DNA from 3 places in the Streptomyces sp. NPDC058773 genome. Region 2 is predicted to be linked to each of the others. Evidence: riboswitches for the same ligand, from Rfam matches in the RefSeq annotation. Region 2 holds a riboswitch; each other region holds the start of a gene.

The links. Region 2 has a riboswitch for cyclic di-AMP ahead of ACFW5B_RS23640 (C40 family peptidase). Riboswitches for the same ligand answer to the same signal wherever they lie in the genome.
Region 1: it holds a riboswitch for cyclic di-AMP, as region 2 does, so the genes downstream of both, ACFW5B_RS19025 (M23 family metallopeptidase) here and ACFW5B_RS23640 (C40 family peptidase) in region 2, are expected to answer to the same signal.
Region 3: it holds a riboswitch for cyclic di-AMP, as region 2 does, so the genes downstream of both, ACFW5B_RS20235 (NlpC/P60 family protein) here and ACFW5B_RS23640 (C40 family peptidase) in region 2, are expected to answer to the same signal.

Annotation. Positions count from the first base shown of each region.
Region 1 covers NZ_JBHYPE010000020.1:18,061-21,260, forward strand. The annotation lists gene ACFW5B_RS19020 (GntR family transcriptional regulator) at 108-797, opposite strand; gene ACFW5B_RS19025 (M23 family metallopeptidase) at 1,061-1,861, opposite strand; cyclic di-AMP (ydaO/yuaA leader) riboswitch at 1,874-2,029, opposite strand; gene ACFW5B_RS19030 (M16 family metallopeptidase) at 2,242-3,200, opposite strand, start outside.
Region 2 covers NZ_JBHYPE010000029.1:34,357-37,556, reverse strand. The annotation lists gene ACFW5B_RS23650 (ATP-dependent Clp protease proteolytic subunit) at 1-541, shown strand, start outside; gene ACFW5B_RS23645 (hypothetical protein) at 548-856, shown strand; cyclic di-AMP (ydaO/yuaA leader) riboswitch at 1,134-1,331, shown strand; gene ACFW5B_RS23640 (C40 family peptidase) at 1,336-1,809, shown strand; gene ACFW5B_RS23635 (LysE family translocator) at 2,063-2,722, opposite strand; gene ACFW5B_RS23630 (LysR family transcriptional regulator) at 2,794-3,200, shown strand, end outside.
Region 3 covers NZ_JBHYPE010000022.1:59,280-62,479, forward strand. The annotation lists gene pcrA (DNA helicase PcrA) at 1-1,313, opposite strand, end outside; cyclic di-AMP (ydaO/yuaA leader) riboswitch at 1,603-1,786, shown strand; gene ACFW5B_RS20235 (NlpC/P60 family protein) at 1,794-2,939, shown strand; gene ACFW5B_RS20240 (hypothetical protein) at 3,058-3,200, opposite strand, start outside.

The DNA of each region.
Region 1 (3,200 bases), on a different contig from region 2:
AGGCATGCCAAATGCAGCCGCGGAGCGAATCAGGTACCGGCACACCGCCACAGTCCATTCCGCATTTCTTTGCGCTTCTTTGCAATTCTTTGTATACGGGGCGATTGTTAAGGGAGGGCGCGTGCCGTATTGACGGGCGGTTTCGGATCCCTCACCTCGGTCCCGGCGGGGCGCCGCAGCCGGTGGACCGGGAGCGAGCGCTCGACATGAGCCGCCATCAGGGCGCGCGCCCGTTCCGCGTCTCCCCGGGCCACCGCGTCCAGCACCGCGCCGTGTTCGTCCCAGGACTCACCGGCCCGGGACGGCGGTTCCACCGCGTACATCCACTCGATCTTGCGCCGCAGCTGGGTCAGCAGCGCCGTCAGGCTGGGACTGCCGACCGCCTGGGCAAGCGTTTCGTGGAACCAGTCGTCCAGTTGGCGCAGATCCGCGAGGTTGCCGTGCCGGGCCCGCTCGCGGCCGAGCCGTACGAGGCCGCGGAGCACCTTGAGGTGGGCCGGGCTGCGGCGGGTGGCCGCGCGGGCGGCGCCCAGCGGCTCCAACAGGGCGCGGATGTCCAGGAGATCGGCGGCCTCCTGCTCGGTGGGCTCGGCGACGCAGGCGCCCGCGTGGTGGCGGGTGGTGACGAAGCCCTCGGACTGCAGGGTGCGCAGTGCTTCACGGACCGGCACCCTGGAGACGCCGTAACGGGCCGCCAGGATCTCCTCGATCAGCCGGCTCCCCGGCGCCAGCGCACCGGAGACAATGTCGTCGCGAATCGCCGTGCACACCGCATGCGCGGAAATATGGCCTCGCATCTTCCGAGCCTCCGCCGTAATCCCCTGGAAGCGCCGCCGGTCGGCGACTTTTCCGTGACTCTATTCGACCGGCCCGGCTTTTCCGACGGCGCGGGGTTATTCAGGGATATTTTTTGGCCGGAAGTCGCGGGCCACCGGCGCCACCCGGTGCGGACCCACCGGTCCCGGATACGCCGAAGCCCCGGCCGGGGGACCGGGGCTCGGGAAGGACGCTCGGCGTGCGGCGCGGGGCCCTGCGGGGCGCGGCACCGGCGAGAGGGGGATCAGACGTTGACGCCGTGCCCGCGCAGGTACGCGATCGGGTCGATGTCCGATCCGTAGTCGGGGCCGGTGCGGGCCTCGAAGTGCAGGTGCGGGCCGGTGACGTTGCCGGTGGCGCCGGAGAGGCCGATCTGCCGGCCCGGGGTGACCTTCTCGCCGACCGAGACGCCGATCGACGACAGGTGGCCGTACTGGGTGTACGTGCCGTCGTTCATCTTGATCACGATGTTGTTGCCGTACGAACCGCCCCAGCCGGCCTCGACGACAGTGCCCGAGCCGACCGCGTGGACGCTGGTGCCGGAGGCGGCGTGGAAGTCGATGCCGGTGTGGCTGCCGGAGGACCACAGGCCGCTGGAGGCCTTGTAGGCGGTGGAGACGTAGGAGTCGGCAATGGGGGCGACGAAGGCGTTGAGGCGCTTGCGCTCCGCCTCGCGGGCGGCCCGGACCTTGGCCTCGTGGGCGGCCTTGGCCTTCTTCTTCGCCGCCTCGGCGCGCCGCTTGGCCTCGTCGGCCTGCTTCTTGGCGACGGCCTCGGCCTTCGCCCGCGCCGCGGCGACCTCGGCTTCGGCCTGCTGCGCGTCGGCCTGCGCCTCGACACGGTTGGCGAGCTCGTCACCGATCACGACAGCCTGCTGCAGCCCGGTGTCGTGGGCGGCCGCCTCCTCCGTCGCGGCCAGCGCCGGCGAGGCCACGGACGCAACCACACCACCGGCCGCGATGGTGGCTATGCCGGCGATGTTGCGGGTCGTCCGAACGGGACGGCTCGTGCGGCGGTGCTTCCCGGTGGCACGGATGAACGCCATGTGCTGGCTGGTCCTTTCCCTCCTTCTCGCCTACCGGGTTAGCTGACGGGTTCGGAGCAGGAAGGTCTCCTACGGCCTCCTCGGAGAGGAGCCCGATTCACCCCACGGGACATATGGGTCCCCGGCTCCCCTGGCTCGCGCCGTCCGGGGACTCGGCGATGACTGCCCGGTGCCACTGTTGTGGCGGACTTGTGACGAACAGCCGGACCGACGCTAAACGGGGCAACTTTCAATCGGCAAACAGAACCGGTTTTTTGTGCGGGATGCCACAAGAACCGGTGCACCAGCCGAGATAAACCGGACATACGGCGGCTCCCGTGACGAACCAGTGCCACGGGAGCCGCCATGTCGGCATATGACCGTCCGTCATACGGCGGGGATCAGCCGCTGACGACGGTCACCTCACCGATGCCCAGCGCCTTGACCGGCTCGGCGATCTGCGCCGCGTCGCCCACCAGGACCGTCACCAGCCGGTCGACGGGGAAGGCGCTGACCGCCGCCGCGGTGGCCTCGACCGTACCGGTCTCCGCGAGCCGGGCGTACAACTGCGCCTGGAAGTCGTCCGGGAGCTGCTGCTCCACCTGGTCGGCGAGGGTGCCGGCGACGGCCGCCGCGGTCTCGTACTTCAGGGGCGCGACTCCGACGAGGTTCTGCACGGCGACATCCCGCTCCTCGTCCGTCAGCCCCTCTGCCGCGAGGGTGCGCAGCACCTTCCACAGGTCCTCGAGCGCCGGGCCGGTGGAGCCGGTGTCCACGGAGCCGCTGATGGCGAGCAGCGCGGCGCCCGTGGCCCCCTCGGGGGAGCCGGGGGCGGTGGAGCGGAGCACCTGGCCGAAGGCGCGCACCCCATAGGTGTAGCCCTTCTCCTCCCGCAGCACACGGTCCAGACGGGAGGTGAGGGTGCCGCCCAGGCAGTACGTGCCGAGGACCTGCGCGGGCCACACCCGGTCGTGCCGGTCGGCCCCGATCCGGCCGATGAGCAGCTGCGTCTGGACGGCGCCGGGGCGGTCCACGATCACCACCCGGCCGCTGTCGTCGGCGACGATCGGCGCGGCCTTCAGCGGCTCGGCCGTGGAGGCGGTCCAGGCGCCGAGGGTGTCGGCGAGCGCCGCGGCGAGGTCGACGCCGGTGAAGTCACCGACGATGACGGCGGTGGCCGTGGCGGGCCGTACATGGGCGTCGTAGTAGGCGCGGACGGCGGCCGCGTCGATACGGGCGACGGTCTCCTCGGTGCCCTGCCGGGGCCGCGACATACGGGCGGTGTCCGGGAACAGCTCCCGGGACAGCGCCATCGCGGCACGGCGGGCAGGGTTGGCCAGCTCGTGCGGAATCTCGTCGA
Region 2 (3,200 bases):
CGAGCGCATCATCTTCCTGGGCACCCCGGTCGACGACGCCTCCGCCAACGACGTGATGGCGCAGTTCATCCACCTCGAACACGCCGCGCCCGAGCAGGACATCGCGCTCTACATCAACTCCCCCGGCGGCTCGTTCACAGCGATGACCGCCATCTACGACACGATGCGCTTCGTGTCGTGCGACGTGCAGACCATCTGCCTGGGCCAGGCCGCCTCCGCCGCCGCGGTCCTGCTGGCCGCCGGCACCCCCGGCAAGCGGCTGGCCCTGCCCGGCGCCCGGATCCTGATCCACCAGCCGTCGCTCCCCGAGCCCGTCCAGGGACAGGCGACCGATCTGCAGATCGAGGCGGAGGAACTGCTGCGCACCCGCGACATGCTGGAGCGGATGCTGGCCGAGCACACCGGCCAGCCGCGGGAGCGGATCGCCGCCGACATCGAACGCGACAAGATCTTCGACGCCCCCGCCGCCCAGGAGTACGGCCTGATCGACGGACTCACCCGGCAGCGCAAGCAACCCGTTGCCCAACTCGGCGCGCGGTGAGTCCGGATGCTTCCGCCGGAACTGCCGCCGCTGCCCGCCCTGACGCGTGCCGAGGGCGAGCTGATCGACCGTTACCTGGAGGTACTCGACCTGCTGGGCAGGATCAACCCGGCCCGCAACAGCGGCACGTACACCGGACTGCGCGCCGCCCAGGCACTGGTCACCAAGGCCGCCGCGCTGCGTGACGCGTTGACGGTGATGCACAACCGCGGCGAGAGCGAGCTGCACGGGGAGACCTTGGCGCGGGCGCTGCGGGTACTGGACGGTGAGCGCCGGGCCGGCCTCGTGACCGTGCCGCCACCCGCGGACAACTGACCCGACACGCGTACCGGGCTGCGCATACGGCGTAGCGTCCGGGCCCGATGTGAGGAGGCGACGAATTGCGCGGGGCGAACACAATTCCTGGGACCTTTGATGTTTCGCCCCTGGTCCCAGGGGTGCGACACCCCGCGCCACGGCACTTGAGGGAACAAATCTAACCATTCAGGCGAAATGTGACCCATCTCACATACGGCATTTTCAGCTCGGAATTCAGGTGGCGGGTGCGTGACGATCCCTTCGACGGCAAGACCCCGCCACAGCGACGGGGCGGTCCGGACGGGCGCCTAATCCCGCCGCCGTACCGGATGTCAGGTCGACGTTGTGGACCGGCGGGAGCGGAGGACCCGAGCAGGACGGGGTCCCGGCCTCAGGGCCGAGACTCCTTGGGGTGAAGCCGTACGCACGGCCGGGCATCTTCGCCTGCCCGAACCCGACAGGTCTTCCTTCGCAGGCGGCTGACGAAGGGTTTGCGCATGACTGTGCGCATGCAGACGCCGAATCTGCTGGCGCGTGCCGGCACCGTCACCGCTCTGACGCTGGTCACCTTGGGCGGGACAACCGCGGCCCAGGGAACGGCCGGGAGCGCCGACGCCGCGTCCGTTTCCACCTACGCACTCCAGATCGCGGCCTCCAAGAGCGGTGCTCCCTACCGGTACGGAGCCCAAGGGCCGCACGCCTTCGACTGTTCGGGGCTGACGCTGTACTCGTTCAAGCGCGCCGGACGGGATCTCCCGCGCACCGCCGCCGCGCAGTACGGCCGCACCCGGCACATCCCGGCCACCCTGCGCCGCCGCGGCGACCTGGTCTTCTTCCGTTCCGCAGGCGGCATTTACCACGTCGGCATCTACGCGGGCCGCGGCCAGATGTGGCACGCGCCCAAGGCCGGAAGCGTGGTGCGGCTGGAGCGGATCTGGAGCCGGTCGGTCTCGTACGGCCGGGTGGGCTGATCGGTAGTTCGTCCTACGTGTGATCAATTGTCAGTGGGCCCGGTTGAGTTGACCGGGTGAGTTCGCCACTGAGCAAGCTGCCGGCGGCCGCGGCGCGCGGAAGCTTCCCGCCCGCGGACGGATCGGTGACGGTGCTGCCCGCGCCGTCACCGCGGGATGCCGGAGTGCTGTTCCTTGTTCGTGCCGGTGGGCGCCGAGGTTCTGATGGTGCCGCACGGCGGCCGCGGTTGAGCGGCCGTCCCGGGCCCGTCGTTCAGGCGAGCACGAGCTCGATGAGCAGGATGCCGCCCAGCGCGGTGAGCAGTGCTCCGGTGACGCCCTCCAGGGTGCGGGTGACCTGGGGGCGGCGCAGCCAGTTCCCGAGCCGGTCGACCAGCAGGGCGACGGCGGGGAACCACACCAGGGCGATGGCGACGACCATCGTGGCGAGCAGCAGCGTCCGGGGCAGTGCGGGCTCGCCGGCCGGGACGAACTGCGGGAGCAGGCTGAGGAAGAGGACCGGAGCCTTGGGGTTGAGGGCATTGGTCAGGAAGCCCTGGCGCAGGCTCTGGGCGGTGCTCAGGAGCGCGGGCGGGTGGTCGGCCGGCGGGGCGGCCGGGCCCGACGCGTCGTCCTCGCCCGCCTTCCCGCGCCGGACGACCGCGAGCAGCGCGCCGACGCCGAGGTACAGCAGATAGAGCCCGCCCAGGAGTTGGACGGCCCCGAAGAGCGCGGGCACGGCGACCAGGACCGCCGCGAGCCCGCCCACCGCCAGTGCGGTGTGCACCAGCAGTCCGCCGGCGACTCCGACGGCCGTCGCCACCCCCGCCCGGCGCGAGTCGAGCGCGTTGCGCACCACGACTGCGAAGTCCGCGCCCGGCATGGTGACCATGCCCGCGGCGACTCCGGTGAAGGCGATCAGCTGTCCGTCCATGGGAGCAGCTTCGCTGGTCAGGGCCTTTAATAGGTAGTGGCAATGTTCTTGGGCCGCCTAAAGAGGTTCTTATGTACGACCCCACGCGGCTGGCCGCTCTGGTGGCGGTGGCGGAGGCCGGATCGATCTCCAGGGCCGCCGACCGGCTGGGCTACACCGCCCCCGCGCTCTCCCAGCAGCTCGCCAAACTGGAGCGGGAGGCCGGGACGGCGCTGCTGGTGCGCCACCACCGCGGGGCACGGCTGACGGCGGCCGGTGAGCTGCTCCTCGTCCGGGCCCGGCGGGTGCTGGACGAGCTGGATCAGGCGCGGCACGAGCTGTCCCGGCTGACGGGGCTGTCCGGCGGCCGGCTGCGGGTCGGCACGTTCATGACCGCCGGGACGCATCTGCTGCCGCCCGCGCTCAGCGCGTTCCGGCGGGCGCACCCCGATGTGGAGCTGAGCGTCACGGAGTACGTACCTCCGCAGGCCACCGCGGC
Region 3 (3,200 bases), on a different contig from region 2:
ACCCGGATGAAGATCTCTTCGAAGACCCGGGACTGGGCGTTGGTGCGGTAGAAGACCGCGACATCGCCGGCCTTGGCGTCGCCGGTGTCGGTCAGCCGGTCGATCTCGTCGGCGACGAACTGGGCCTCGTCGTGCTCGGTGTCGGCGACATAGCCGGTGATCTTGGGGCCGGCGCCGGCGTCCGTCCAGAGGTTCTTGGGGCGGCGGTTCTCGTTGCGCTCGATGACGGCGTTGGCGGCGGACAGGATCGTCTGCGACGAGCGGTAGTTCTGCTCCAGCAGGATCGTGGTCGCGTCCGGGTAGTCCTCCTCGAACTGGAGGATGTTACGGATCGTGGCGCCGCGGAAGGCGTAGATCGACTGGTCGGCGTCACCGACGACGCAGAGCTCGGCGGCGGTCTCGGCGGGGCCCACCAGTTCGCGTACGAGGGTGTACTGGGCGTGGTTGGTGTCCTGGTACTCGTCGACGAGGACATGGCGGAAGCGGCGGCGGTAGTGCTCGGCGACGTCCGGGAAGGCCTGGAGCAGATTGACCGTCGTCATGATGATGTCGTCGAAGTCCAGCGCGTTGGCCTCGCGCAGCCGCGCCTGGTACATCGCGTACGCCTCGGCCAGCGTCTTCTCAAAGCCATCGGCCGCCGTGCCCGCGAAGGTCTCCTCGTCGATGAGCTCGTTCTTGAGGTTGGAGATCTTCGCGCTGAAGGACTTGGGCGGGTAGCGCTTGGGGTCCAGGTCGAGGTCGCGGCAGACCAGGGCCATCAGGCGCTTGGAGTCGGCGGCGTCGTAGATCGAGAACGAGGACGTGAAGCCCAGCTTCTTGGACTCGCGGCGCAGGATGCGGACGCAGGCGCTGTGGAAGGTGGAGACCCACATGGCGTTGGCCCGCGGGCCGACCAGGTCCTCCACGCGCTCCTTCATCTCACCGGCGGCCTTGTTGGTGAACGTGATCGCGAGGATCTGGCCGGGGTGGACATGGCGCTCGGCGAGCAGATGCGCGATGCGGTGGGTGAGCACCCGGGTCTTGCCGGAGCCGGCGCCGGCGACGATCAGCAGCGGGCCGCCGGTGTGCACCACGGCGGCTTTCTGCTGGTCGTTGAGCCCCTCCAGCAGCGCCGCGGCGTCGACGGCCGGGCGGGCGGCGCCATCGCGGTAGTACGGCTCCCTGGGCGCGGGCGCGTCGAAACGCCCGCCGAAGAGGTCGGCGGGGATCTCCTCCGGGGCCGGGCCGTGTTCGTCCTCGGGAGGCGGGGGGTGTTCCTCCTCGCCCTTGTGGCCGAGGTCCGCCAGGAAGCTGTCGTCAAAGAGGCTGCTCATCGCCCACCGAGTCTAGGCCGCCGCACTGACAGTCCGCCGCGGAGTCGCCGAATGCGGGCCGCCTGTGGGGCGGGCACCGGAGCGGCAGGGGCGGGACGGCCGCAACCACAGCCCGAAAGGGCGGCGCCTCGTCTACCCGAATCCGACATCTGCCACAACCAGCCCCGCATCGCGTTCAGGTCACGAAAAGGTTTCGGGCATATCGAACATCAGCCTTCACAGAAGCCACACGAGTTGGCTAACGTCCTCGCTCAGGCAGCCCGCCTCCCCGCGGACGACAGGTTCGCACGGGCCGCCGACGCCGAGTCCGGCCCTGCCCCAGGCACCCGGAGCCGGGGACCCATCAGCACCACCGGGGTGAATCGATCCGTACGGCCGTCGCCAGTGGACGTCCGGACCGTAGGGCAAGCCTTCCGTCAGTGACACCGCCCGAACCCGACAGCTAACCCGGTAGGCGGTCCACGGAAGGAGTTGCCGGTCTTGGCGTCGCATCGCAAGCCGCGCACCAGCGTTCTCGCCTCGCCGACAGGCCGTCGTACCGCGGCCGGGCTCACCAGCGCCGCTCTCGCTTCGGTCACCCTGCTCTCGCAGTCGGCCGACGCGGCCCCCAGGGCACCCAAGCCGACCATCGAAGAGGTCAAGGAGAAGGTCGACAACCTCTACCACCAGGCCGAGGTGGCCACCCAGAAGTACAACGCCGCCAAGGAGCGCGCCGCCGAACAGCGCGGCACCGTGGACGACCTGCTGAACGCCTCCGCCGAGCGCGCCGAGAAGATGAACGAGTCCCGGCGCCGGCTGGGCACCTTCGCCTCGGCGCAGTACCGCACCGGCGGCGTCAACCCGACGGCACAGCTGATGCTCGCCAAGGACCCGCAGCAGTTCGTCGACCGCAACAACCTCATGGAGCGGCTGACCGGGCGGCAGAAGCAGGCCGTCACGGACTACCAGGAGCAGCAGGCGGCGGCCACCCGGCAGCGTGCCGAGGCGACCCGCAGCCTGGAGAAGCTGCAGCAGTCGCAGGCCTCCCTCAAGGAGTCCAAGGCCTCCGTCCAGGGCAAGCTGGCCGAGGCCCGGCAGCTGCTGTCCCGGCTGACCGCCCAGGAGAAGGCGCGGCTGGCGGAGCTGGAGCGCCAGAAGGAGGCGGCGGCCAAGCGCCGGGCCGCCGAGGAGGCGCGCAAGCAGCAGGAGCGGGAGCGCCAGCGGCAGCAGGACGGCAGCGGCTCGACCGGCGGGTCCACGGGCGGGTCCACCGGCGGCTCGACCGGCGATTCGGCCTCCACCAAGGGCGAGAAGGCGCTCGCCTTCGCCCGCGCCCAGATCGGCAAGCCGTACGTCTGGGGCGCGACCGGGCCCGCCTCCTACGACTGCTCGGGGCTGACCCAGGCCGCGTGGAAGGCGGCGGGCGTCGATCTGCCGCGTACGACCTGGGACCAGATCAAGGTCGGCCAGCGGGTGGCCACCAAGGATCTGCAGCCCGGCGACCTGGTGTTCTTCTATGACGACATCAGCCACGTCGGCATGTACATAGGCGACGGGAAGATGGTGCACGCTCCGAAGCCGGGCGCCAACGTCCGGGAGGAGTCGATCTACTACATGCCGATCTACGGGAGCGTCCGTCCGGGCTGACGCCCACCCGCTCCCCCACCAGACCACCCCCCACGGTCACCCCCCACACGCCACCGCGCGGCCGCCGCCTCCGAATCCGGAGGGGTGGACCGCGCGGTGTGCTGTATGGAGGCGCTCGTCAGGTCCAGAGCACCGCGATGAAGATGTTGGCGACGGTCAGACCGCCGACCGCGCCGAAGACCGCCTTGTCGACGGTCTCCTCGTCCCGCTTGACGTAGACCAGCGCCAGGATCACCACCAGTACGGCCATCTTGATGCCGA